DNA from 2 places in the Enterobacter sp. UPMP2061 genome. Region 2 is predicted to be linked to the other one. Evidence: predicted binding sites of a transcription regulator. Region 2 holds the regulator's gene; the other holds the start of a gene.
The links. The regulator CRP, encoded in region 2, controls carbon source genes, mostly activating them, when cyclic AMP is high. The targets are predictions, from matches to a motif close to ATGTGANNNNNNTCACAT.
Positions count from the first base shown of each region.

Region 1: ACWKXX_RS19315 (YjcB family protein) is a predicted target of CRP. The motif match lies at 3,782-3,799, and genes of this name have one in related genera.

Region 1 covers NZ_JBSKJP010000013.1:56,006-61,260, reverse strand. Annotated here, with positions in the region: gene uvrA (excinuclease ABC subunit UvrA) at 1-2,594, opposite strand, end outside; gene ssb1 (single-stranded DNA-binding protein SSB1) at 2,846-3,376, shown strand; gene ACWKXX_RS19315 (YjcB family protein) at 3,438-3,719, opposite strand; gene ACWKXX_RS19310 (sensor domain-containing diguanylate cyclase) at 4,164-5,255, shown strand, end outside.
Region 2 covers NZ_JBSKJP010000008.1:21,829-27,083, reverse strand. Annotated here, with positions in the region: gene argD (bifunctional acetylornithine/succinyldiaminopimelate transaminase) at 1-608, shown strand, start outside; gene ACWKXX_RS15565 (YccS/YhfK family putative transporter) at 605-2,692, opposite strand; gene crp (cAMP-activated global transcriptional regulator CRP) at 2,750-3,382, opposite strand; gene ACWKXX_RS15555 (OsmC family protein) at 3,693-4,097, shown strand; gene ACWKXX_RS15550 (phosphoribulokinase) at 4,184-5,053, opposite strand; gene ACWKXX_RS15545 (YheU family protein) at 5,084-5,255, opposite strand, start outside.

The DNA of each region.
Region 1 (5,255 bases), on a different contig from region 2:
AAGTGCAGGCCGGTGGTCGGCTCATCCAGAATATACAGCGTCTGACCGGTACCGCGTTTGGACAGCTCACGCGCCAGCTTCACGCGCTGCGCTTCACCGCCGGACAGCGTTGTCGCTGACTGCCCCAGACGAATATAGGTCAGACCCACATCCATGAGGGTTTGCAGCTTACGCGCCAGCGCAGGGACGGCGTCAAAGAACTCGCGCGCCTCTTCGATGGTCATATCCAGCACTTCGTGGATGGTCTTGCCTTTGTACTTAATCTCCAGCGTTTCGCGGTTATAACGCTTACCTTTGCACTGGTCGCACGGCACGTAGATATCCGGCAGGAAGTGCATCTCAACCTTGATTACGCCGTCGCCCTGGCACGCTTCACAGCGGCCGCCGCGCACGTTAAAGCTGAAACGGCCTGGCGTATACCCGCGCGAACGTGATTCCGGCACGCCGGCAAAGAGTTCACGTACGGGCGTAAAGACGCCAGTATAGGTCGCCGGGTTGGAACGCGGCGTACGGCCAATCGGGCTCTGATCGATGTCGATAACCTTGTCGAAATGCTCCAGCCCCTGAATGTCGCGGTACGGCGCAGGCTCGGCCAGCGTCGCGCCGTTCAGCGCCGTCTGCGCAATCGGGAACAGCGTATCGTTGATCAGCGTCGATTTACCGGAACCGGACACGCCGGTGATGCAGGTAAACAGCCCGACAGGCAGCGTCAGGGTCACGTCCTTCAGGTTGTTGCCGCGCGCGCCGGTCAGCTTCAGCACTTTTTCCGGGTTCGCCGCCACGCGCTGTTTCGGCACTTCAATTTTGCGCTTGCCGCTCATGTACTGGCCGGTCAGCGATTCAGGCACCGCCATGATGTCTTTCAGCGTCCCTTCCGCGACCACCTGGCCGCCGTGTACGCCTGCGCCCGGGCCGATGTCGATCACGTGGTCCGCGGCGCGGATCGCATCTTCGTCGTGCTCGACCACGATTACCGTGTTGCCGAGGTTACGCAGGTGAACCAGCGTGCCGAGCAGGCGTTCGTTGTCGCGCTGGTGCAGGCCGATAGACGGCTCATCCAGCACGTACATCACGCCGACTAAGCCCGCGCCAATCTGGCTCGCCAGACGGATACGCTGGGCTTCACCGCCGGACAGCGTTTCAGCCGAGCGGGAAAGCGTCAGGTAGTTCAGACCGACGTTCACGAGGAACTTGAGGCGATCGCCGATCTCTTTCAGCACTTTTTCAGCGATTTTCGCGCGCTGTCCGGAGAGCTTCAGGTTGTTGAAGAAGTCCATCGCGTGGCCGATGCTCATGTCTGAGATGGTCGGCAGTGCCGTGTTTTCGACAAACACGTGACGCGCTTCGCGACGCAGACGTGTACCCTCGCAGGTGGCGCAGGAGCGGTTGCTGATGAACTTCGCCAGCTCCTCACGCACCGCGCTGGATTCGGTCTCTTTGTAGCGGCGCTCCATGTTGTGCAACACCCCTTCGAACGGGTGGCGACGCACGGAAGTGTCACCGCGATCGTTCATGTACTTGAACTCAATATTCTCTTTGCCGGAACCGAACAGGATCACTTTATGTACGTTCGCGCTCAGGCTGGCCCACGGAGCTTCAACGTCGAACTTATAGTGCTCAGCCAGCGATTTCAGCATCTGGAAGTAGTAAAAATTACGCTTATCCCAGCCGCGAATAGCGCCACCCGCCAGCGACAGTTCCGGGTTTTGGATCACACGGTCCGGGTCGAAATACTGCTGAACGCCCAGGCCGTCACAGGTCGGGCACGCGCCCGCCGGGTTGTTGAACGAGAACAGGCGCGGTTCCAGCTCGCGCATGCTGTAGCCGCAAATCGGACAGGCGAAGTTGGCGGAGAAGAGCAGCTCTTCCGCTTTCGGGTCGTCCATATCGGAGACCACGGCCGTGCCGCCCGACAGTTCCAGCGCCGTTTCAAAGGACTCCGCCAGACGCGTGGCGAGATCTTCACGTACCTTAAAGCGGTCAATCACCACTTCGATGGTGTGTTTCTTTTGCAGCTCCAGCTTTGGCGGATCCGACAGGTCACACACTTCACCGTCGATACGGGCGCGGATATAGCCCTGGCTTGCCAGGTTCTCCAGCGTTTTGGTGTGCTCGCCCTTACGCTCTTTAATGATCGGCGCCAGCAGCATCAGGCGTTTGCCTTCCGGCTGCGACAGCACGTTATCCACCATCTGGCTCACGGTTTGTGCCGCCAGCGGGACATCGTGATCCGGGCAGCGCGGCTCGCCCACGCGCGCATACAGCAGACGCAGGTAGTCATGGATTTCGGTAATGGTACCGACCGTGGAGCGCGGGTTATGCGATGTGGATTTCTGCTCAATGGAGATAGCAGGGGACAACCCTTCAATGTGGTCGACATCCGGTTTTTCCATCAGCGACAGGAACTGACGCGCGTACGCCGAGAGCGATTCAACGTAACGACGCTGTCCTTCGGCATACAAAGTGTCGAAAGCCAGTGAGGATTTGCCAGACCCCGAAAGCCCGGTCACGACGATGAGTTTGTCGCGAGGGATTATGAGGTTGATATTCTTGAGATTATGGGTGCGGGCGCCCCGAACTTCGATCTTATCCATTCACCTTTCCCGGTTGGAACACGGATTGCCTGATTTGTTTGAAGGACAAACGGCTGTCAGAAACGGCTAATTATGACACAAAATGACCTGTTTGAATATACAGTATTGGAATGCATTTTCTGATTCACTGTGTAACAATGTCGAGTTCGCGGGAGAACTCTGGAACGTGCTACGCAACTATCAAAGTGCAGCATGGAAATGGTACACTCGCGCGTTTACACTATTAAGAAACGTATTCAGGAGACACGAACATGGCCAGCAGAGGCGTAAACAAGGTGATTCTCGTCGGTAATCTGGGCCAGGACCCGGAAGTACGCTACATGCCGAGTGGTGGCGCAGTTGCCAACATTACGCTGGCTACTTCCGAATCCTGGCGTGATAAAGCGACCGGAGAAATGAAAGAGCAGACCGAATGGCACCGCGTTGTGCTGTTTGGCAAACTGGCCGAAGTGGCCGGTGAGTATCTGCGTAAAGGTTCTCAGGTCTATATCGAAGGCCAGCTGCGTACCCGCAAATGGACCGACCAATCCGGCGCTGAGAAGTACACCACGGAAGTGGTGGTGAATGTGGGCGGCACCATGCAAATGCTGGGTGGCCGTCAGGGCGGTGGCGCACCGGCAGGTGGCGGTCAGAATCAGCAGCAGGGTGGTTGGGGTCAGCCTCAGCAGCCTCAGGGCGGCAACCAGTTCAGCGGCGGCGCGCAGTCCCGTCCGCAGCAGCAGTCTGCTCCGGCACCGTCTAACGAACCGCCAATGGATTTCGACGACGATATCCCGTTCTGATATCCAGACGCGTGAAAAACAAAAAACCCAGACAATGTCTGGGTTTTTTTATAACAGGCTATCAGGTAATCACCATCGGCCAGTCTGGCGGAGTGTGGCTCATGGCTTCAACCATCACCACTTTAATGTTTTCCCAGACGGCGGCAATGTCTACCAGCGTAATGCCAAGCAAACCTGTCGCGAACCAGCATGCGGCGCCCAACCCTAACAGGGTGCTAATCACAGCAAGACCTGCGTAGTCGGACTTTCGAAACTGAATGTTTAACGTGCTGGCCAGGAACATCAAAACCGCGCTCAACAACGGCCAGCGCAGGAGCACCATGCTGGTGGTAATGGTTGCCATAAAACCCATCCTCGACAAAACAGACGAACTGGAATGAAACAATGTTTCTCGTTACATAAGATGTGTGAACTATATCACATTTGCTGTTTTATTCGCCAGTATCCGCGTGAGGTAAAAGTGGGATTATTGCCGGGGAAAATATATCGTCGTCGCTCAGAACGACGTCTGGTCGGAATTTTTATTTTTATTTCATCCAGATAGTAAAACCTTTGCAAAACGCCATCGGCTGTATAGCGTTTACAGCAGTATATCTATGGATTATGCTTGTGTGGAACAATAAATGTACCCGCAAAAAATAATTCATCGCATTGAATTAATTGACTTTTTTGGATTTTGTATTCTTTGTTTTACACTCAGCATGCTCTTTGATTTCGTGGTCTTATTCTTTTATTCAGATATGAATTATTGCGGTTGCTCTCTCGATTAATGACCTGCGAAAAGATAATGAAAGAAAAAAGACGCGAGATTATTAACGACAGCATGCAGGCGCTGCACGCCCTGGCGAAGCTGATGCCGCAACTCAACGCGCAATGTTCGCCGGTTGAAATGCTGGAAATCATCAACAGCGCACTGGGGGCAAATCTCTCGTGGGTCAGTGTCGAGTCCGCAGACGGGCCGCGCGTGGTTTGTGCCGGCGACGTGACGTGTCACGCCTTCAACGTGGCGGATTTTCTTGCCAGCACCCTGTTGCAGCGCCATCACCGCGCCTGGCGGGTGATCTACTGGAAAGAGCATATTGGCCGGGCGGTATTTTCCCCTCAGCACCCGGGCTATGCGCGGCTGCAAAGCGGCGTACTGTGTAAACTCTCAGCGCATGGCAGACAGTGCAGTGGTTATTTCTTTTTGGCTTTTAATGAAAAACTGACCTCGTTGCCGATACTGAAAAATATCATGGTGGTATTGGTTGAGAAGCTAAAAGATTATTTTGATGACATCATCGTGCGGGAAAAAACGGCGCAGGAAATGCAGCGCGTCGTCACGCAATATAAAACCTTATTTGAACGTGCTCCGGTATTAATGAACGCCTTTGACAGGCATAACCGGTGTGTATTGTGGAATGCCGAATGCGAAAAAGTCTTTGGCTGGAGTATGACCGAAATCGGCGAGCACCCCGATCCGCTGGCCCTGTTTTACCCGGATCCTGAGGAGCGACAGCGCGTGCAGGAGTCGGTTCGTTTCGCACCACTTAAGGATATGTACGAATGGCACCCGGTGCGTAAAGACGGGACGCAGTTAACCATTCTCTGGTCAAACATCCTTTTGCCGGATAACTCCATTCTCAACATTGGCCTGGATATCACCGAACGTAAAAAAGCAGAACAGCAGCTGACCGTCAAAGCCACCACGGACGATCTGACGGGCTGTCTGAATCGCTCGACAATCTTACAGCGTCTCAAAATAGCGCTGGCAGCCAGTTCGCCGCAGGATGTCAGTAGCCACTTCTGTCTCCTGATGTTCGATCTCGATTATTTCAAGCAGATCAACGATCGGTGGGGACATCAGGTTGGCGATGCGGCATTGATCCACTTTTGCGAC
Region 2 (5,255 bases):
CCCCTGAATTTCTGCAAGGGCTGCGCGAGCTGTGCGACGAGCACCAGGCGCTGCTGGTGTTTGATGAAGTGCAGTGTGGGATGGGGCGTACCGGAGACCTGTTTGCTTATATGCACTACGGCGTAACGCCGGATATTCTGACCAGCGCGAAAGCGCTCGGCGGCGGTTTCCCGGTCAGTGCGGTGCTCACCACCCAGGATATCGCTTCCGCATTTCATGTGGGCTCACACGGCTCCACCTACGGCGGTAATCCGCTGGCGTGCGCCGTGGCGGGTGCGGCGTTCGACATCATTAATACGCCGGACGTCCTGAATGGCGTGAATGCGAAACGCGACCTGTTTGTGAAACATCTCCAGCAGATTGACCAACAGTTTGATGTCTTCAGCGACATCCGCGGGATGGGGCTGCTGATCGGCGCCGAACTGAAGCCGCAGTACAAAGGCCGCGCGCGCGATTTCCTGCACGCCGCCGCGCACGAAGGCGTCATGGTGCTCAACGCCGGGCCGGACGTGATGCGCTTTGCGCCATCGCTGGTGGTGGAAGACAAAGACATCGAAGACGGATTAACCCGTTTTGCCGCGGCGGTCGCGAAGAGCGTCAGCGGCTAATACGCGGTTCGTTTTAACCGGCGCGTTAACCAAATCCCGTGATGCGGGCGCTGACGCCATGCTACCGACGAAATGGTGTGCATGGTGTTCAGGTGCCCGAGAACGCGCTGTAAATGCTGCTCAAGGGTGCTCATCGGCCCGTGGGTCAGCGTCTCCGGCGCTTCCAGAATGTTCGAATCCCCTGACTCGCCCGGCGCGTCATACTCCAGACGCTGCTGACAGCGCTGCAACGCAATTTCACACGACTGCAAATAGCGCTGCGCCAGATCCGTCGTCAGCATCGTGTGCTCCCGCGCCAGCGTCGTCATGGCATTGATGTGCTCGACGATAAACTGGCTGTGCGTGACCCACAGCTTCATGTCAGCCAGATAGTGCGCGTTAAAGCCCGGCTCCTGCATGGCCTGGTTAAGGGAGTTGAACAGGGCGTTATGCGCCTGGTTGACCTTCATGCGCTCGTAGGCCAGCGGAGAGGGCTGCGGGTCATCGCTCAGAATAAGACGAATGGCCTGCTGGTCAGCTTCGAGCGCGTCGTGGGCGTTCTGCCTGAGCAGCCCGCTTTGCCACTGCGGCCACAGCCAGACCATGCCGCCAAAGGCGATCAGGCAGCCAATTAGCGTATCGACCAGCCGGGCAATAATAAACTGTTCCCCGTTAAGCGTGAGCAGTTGCAGGGTATACACCGCCGTCACCGTAAAGCCCACCATCGCCCAGCCGTAGTTTTTGCGGATGATCAGGTAGCTCACCAGCGTGATTGCCAGCATACCGGCCAGGGTATAGCCTTCCGGCACGTGGAAGTGCAGCGTCACGCCCGCGATAATCAGCCCCGCCATCGTACCGCCCGCCCGATGCAGAATGCGCACCCGCGTGGCGCCATAGCCGTTCTGGGTGACAAACAGCACGGTCATTAAGATCCAGTAGGGTTTCGGCAGGTGCAGGGCCATTCCCATCAGGCTGGCGATGCTCAGCATCACACTGATCCGCGCGGCATTGCGCAGGGCGGAAGATTTCAGTGATAGATAGCTTTTGAGCGCGGGCAGCAGCGGCAGCCGTTTTTGCTTATCGGCCATCAGGTCCCGGGCATAAAGCGGGCGCTGGGTGCGTAACACCCGGGCGATGCGGCTGAAATGCCAGGCAGCAAATTGCCCGACCGGGTTATCCGCGTGCTGACGCGCAATCTTTTCCAGCGCGCCGAGCTGTTTGTCCATGTTAAAGCGCGTCGGATAGCGGTGATAGAGGATATCGTCAGCCAGCACCCGCAGGCGGGCTGCGACGGTCTGCGCGTTCCAGCGGATCACCGCTTCCGCATGGCTGCGCTCCACCAGCTTTTGCACCTCTTCCGGATTATGAAGGCTGACGGAGATATGCTCCTGCAAATCCAGCCCGACCTGGAAGGTTCGCAGCAGCCGCTTGTATTCATGATTTTTGTTGGCGGCAAGCATGTGCAACTGCTGATAGCACTGGCTGATCAGATCCACCACTTTTTGCTGGCGCGCCAGCAGCGGCGGCAGGGATTTTTCCGGGTCGGTATGTTGAGTGAGCAGGGTGTATTTTGCTTCACAGTATTCAGCAAGCTGCACGTAGAGCAGGCTCAGGGATTCGCGCAGCGGCTGTTCCCGCCACAGCCAGAACCAGAACCAGTTAAACAGCCCGTACCACAGCGTGCCGAGGGCGTAGATCAGCAATGGCTCCCACACCGGCATATTGCCCGCAAGGCTTAAGGTGAAGATGGCGGCAATCAGCGACGCGGGAAGCAGGCGGGCGTGCAGCGAGCTGATTTCGGCGGTGACGCCGAGCGTCATCGCCAGCACGGTCAGGATCAACGGCAGAGGAATGTCGCGGGCCAGTAAGAGTTGTACGGCAAGGCTACAGCCGGCAAACAGGCAGCCGCCAATAATCAGACGTTTAAAAAAGCGTTTATGCGGCGTATCCAGACCGGCAATGTTGCAGCAGGCGGGCACGAGGGAAAACAGCAGGCCTTGCTGAAGATGTCCGAGGATCAGGCCCACGGCCACGGGAAGACACAGCACCAGCGTTTGTCGTAGTGCGTAGTTAACTTCCGGGTGATAGATCAGCCTGCGCCACATGAGGAGTAGAGACAAAAACGGCGTGCCACCCTGCGGCGGCACGCCGTTTGACCGAAATTAACGGGTTCCGTAGACCACGATAGTTTTACCGTGGGCAGAGATCAGGTTCTGGTCTTCCAGCATCTTCAGGATACGGCCCACTGTTTCACGGGAGCAGCCGACGATCTGACCGATTTCCTGACGGGTAATTTTAATTTGCATACCGTCAGGGTGGGTCATGGCGTCTGGCTGTTTCGCCAGGTTCAACAGCGTCTGCGCGATACGACCGGTCACGTCCAGGAAGGCGAGGTTACCCACCTTCTCAGAGGTCACTTGCAGACGGCGTGCCATCTGGGAAGAAAGACGCATCAGGATGTCAGGGTTGACCTGAATCAGCTGACGGAATTTCTTGTAAGAAATTTCAGCCACTTCACATGCTGTTTTTGCACGAACCCAGGCGCTACGTTCCTGGCCTTCTTCAAACAGGCCCAGTTCACCGATAAAATCGCCCTGGTTCAGATAAGAAAGGATCATCTCTTTCCCTTCTTCATCTTTGATCAGCACGGCCACCGAGCCTTTAACGATGTAATACAACGTTTCCGCTTTTTCACCCTGGTGAATCAGCGTGCTCTTTGATGGGTACTTATGAATGTGGCAATGAGACAAGAACCATTCGAGAGTCGGGTCTGTTTGCGGTTTGCCAAGCACCATGCGCTGTTATCCTCTGTTATAAGCTGTCACCAGAGTCATAAGATGCATCCGGACTCTGGGGTTGCAATCGAATTCTTACCCATACCTGGGAAGTCGGCTGTCGTAACGTTTCGCAGCCAGTAAAGTTTGATGTCCTCTGCATACATGTGTAACGTCAATGTATTACTGTAGCATCCAGAGTGTTTTAGCATAGCTTTCGCCGCGTGTCTCCTGGTGTCTCGCTTCAGCATGACGCAGGTCGCCTTCCGTTGCGAGAAATGTAACGTACACGTAATCTGTCATAAAAAATGCAACGTTGGAGTGAGTGAATATGCAAGCGCGTGTGAAATGGGTTGAAGGGTTAACGTTCCTGGGCGAGTCTGCTTCTGGGCACCAGGTTTTGATGGATGGCAACTCCGGCGATAAAGCGCCAAGCCCAATGGAAATGGTGCTGATGGCGGCGGGGGGATGCAGCGCGATCGACGTGGTGTCGATCCTGCAAAAAGGCCGTCATGACGTGACCGATTGTGAAGTGAAGCTGACGTCAGAACGTCGCGAAGAGGCGCCACGCCTGTTCACGCATATTAATCTGCACTTTATCGTCACCGGCAAAGAACTGAAGGATGCGGCGGTCTCGCGTGCGGTTGACCTGTCTGCGGAGAAATACTGCTCTGTGGCGCTAATGCTGGAGAAAGCGGTAAAAATCACCCATTCGTATGAAGTGATCGCGGCTTAATTTTTTGGCGGGTGGCGCTGCGCTGACCCGCCCTACAAAAGCACGCCCGTAGGCCGGATAAGCGAAGCGCCATCCGGCAACAGGCGTCACGCGATCTGCTTTCCTTCCATCAGCCGCTGCACCAGCGGTGTCATGATCAGCTCCATTGCCAGCCCCATTTTTCCGCCCGGCACCACTAACGTATTCATGTGCGAAATAAACGAACCCTGTAGCATCGCCAGCAGCCAGGGGTAATCAATGCCTTCCAGGTTGCGGAAGTGGATCACCACAAAGCTCTCGTCCAGCGACGGGATGCTTTTTGCAGCGAACGGGTTGGAGGTGTCCACGGTGGGGACGCGCTGGAAGTTAATGTGGGTTCGGGAGAACTGCGGCGTCAGGAAGTTGATGTAATCTTCCATGGAGCGCACCACCGAGTCCATGACCGCCTCTCGCGAATGGCCGCGCTCGCTCATGTCACGCGTCAGCTTCTGGATCCACTCAAGGTTAACAATCGGCACCACCCCCACCAGCAAATCCACGTGGCGCGCCACGTCGTGCTGAGGCGTCACCACGCCGCCGTGCAATCCTTCGTAAAACAGCACGTCAGTCGGTTCCGGCAGCGGCTGCCAGGGCGTGAACGTGCCGGGGACCTGGTTCCAGGGCACGGCTTCATCGTAGGTGTGGAGATACTTGCGGGACTGCCCGGTACCGCTTTGCCCGTATTCACGGAAGGTTTGCTCCAGCAGGCCGAAGTCATTCGCCTCCGGGCCGAAGTAGCTGATGTGTTTACCCAGATCGCGCGCCTTGCGGATGGCCATATCCATCTCCGGGCGCGTGTAGCGGTGAAAGCTGTCGCCTTCTACCTCTGCCGCCCGTAAGTTAAGCTGGGCGAAGATCTTGCGGAAGGCGAGGCTGGTGGTAGTGGTTCCCGCCCCACTCGAACCCGTAACGGCAATAACCGGATGTCTGGCAGACATAGCAACTCCCTGACTGGAAAAGTGTAAAGATCAGCCGTGAAACGCGTTGCGGGGCATGATATTGACCGTCTCATGCAGTTCGGACCATACCAGCACCACGTCGCCGCTTTTAAGCTGGCGCTTAACATCGTTGACCTTTTGTTCAAGCGAACGTTCATGTTCACCATAATCGGTGCCTTCGCGCAAGACAAAGCTTTCAATC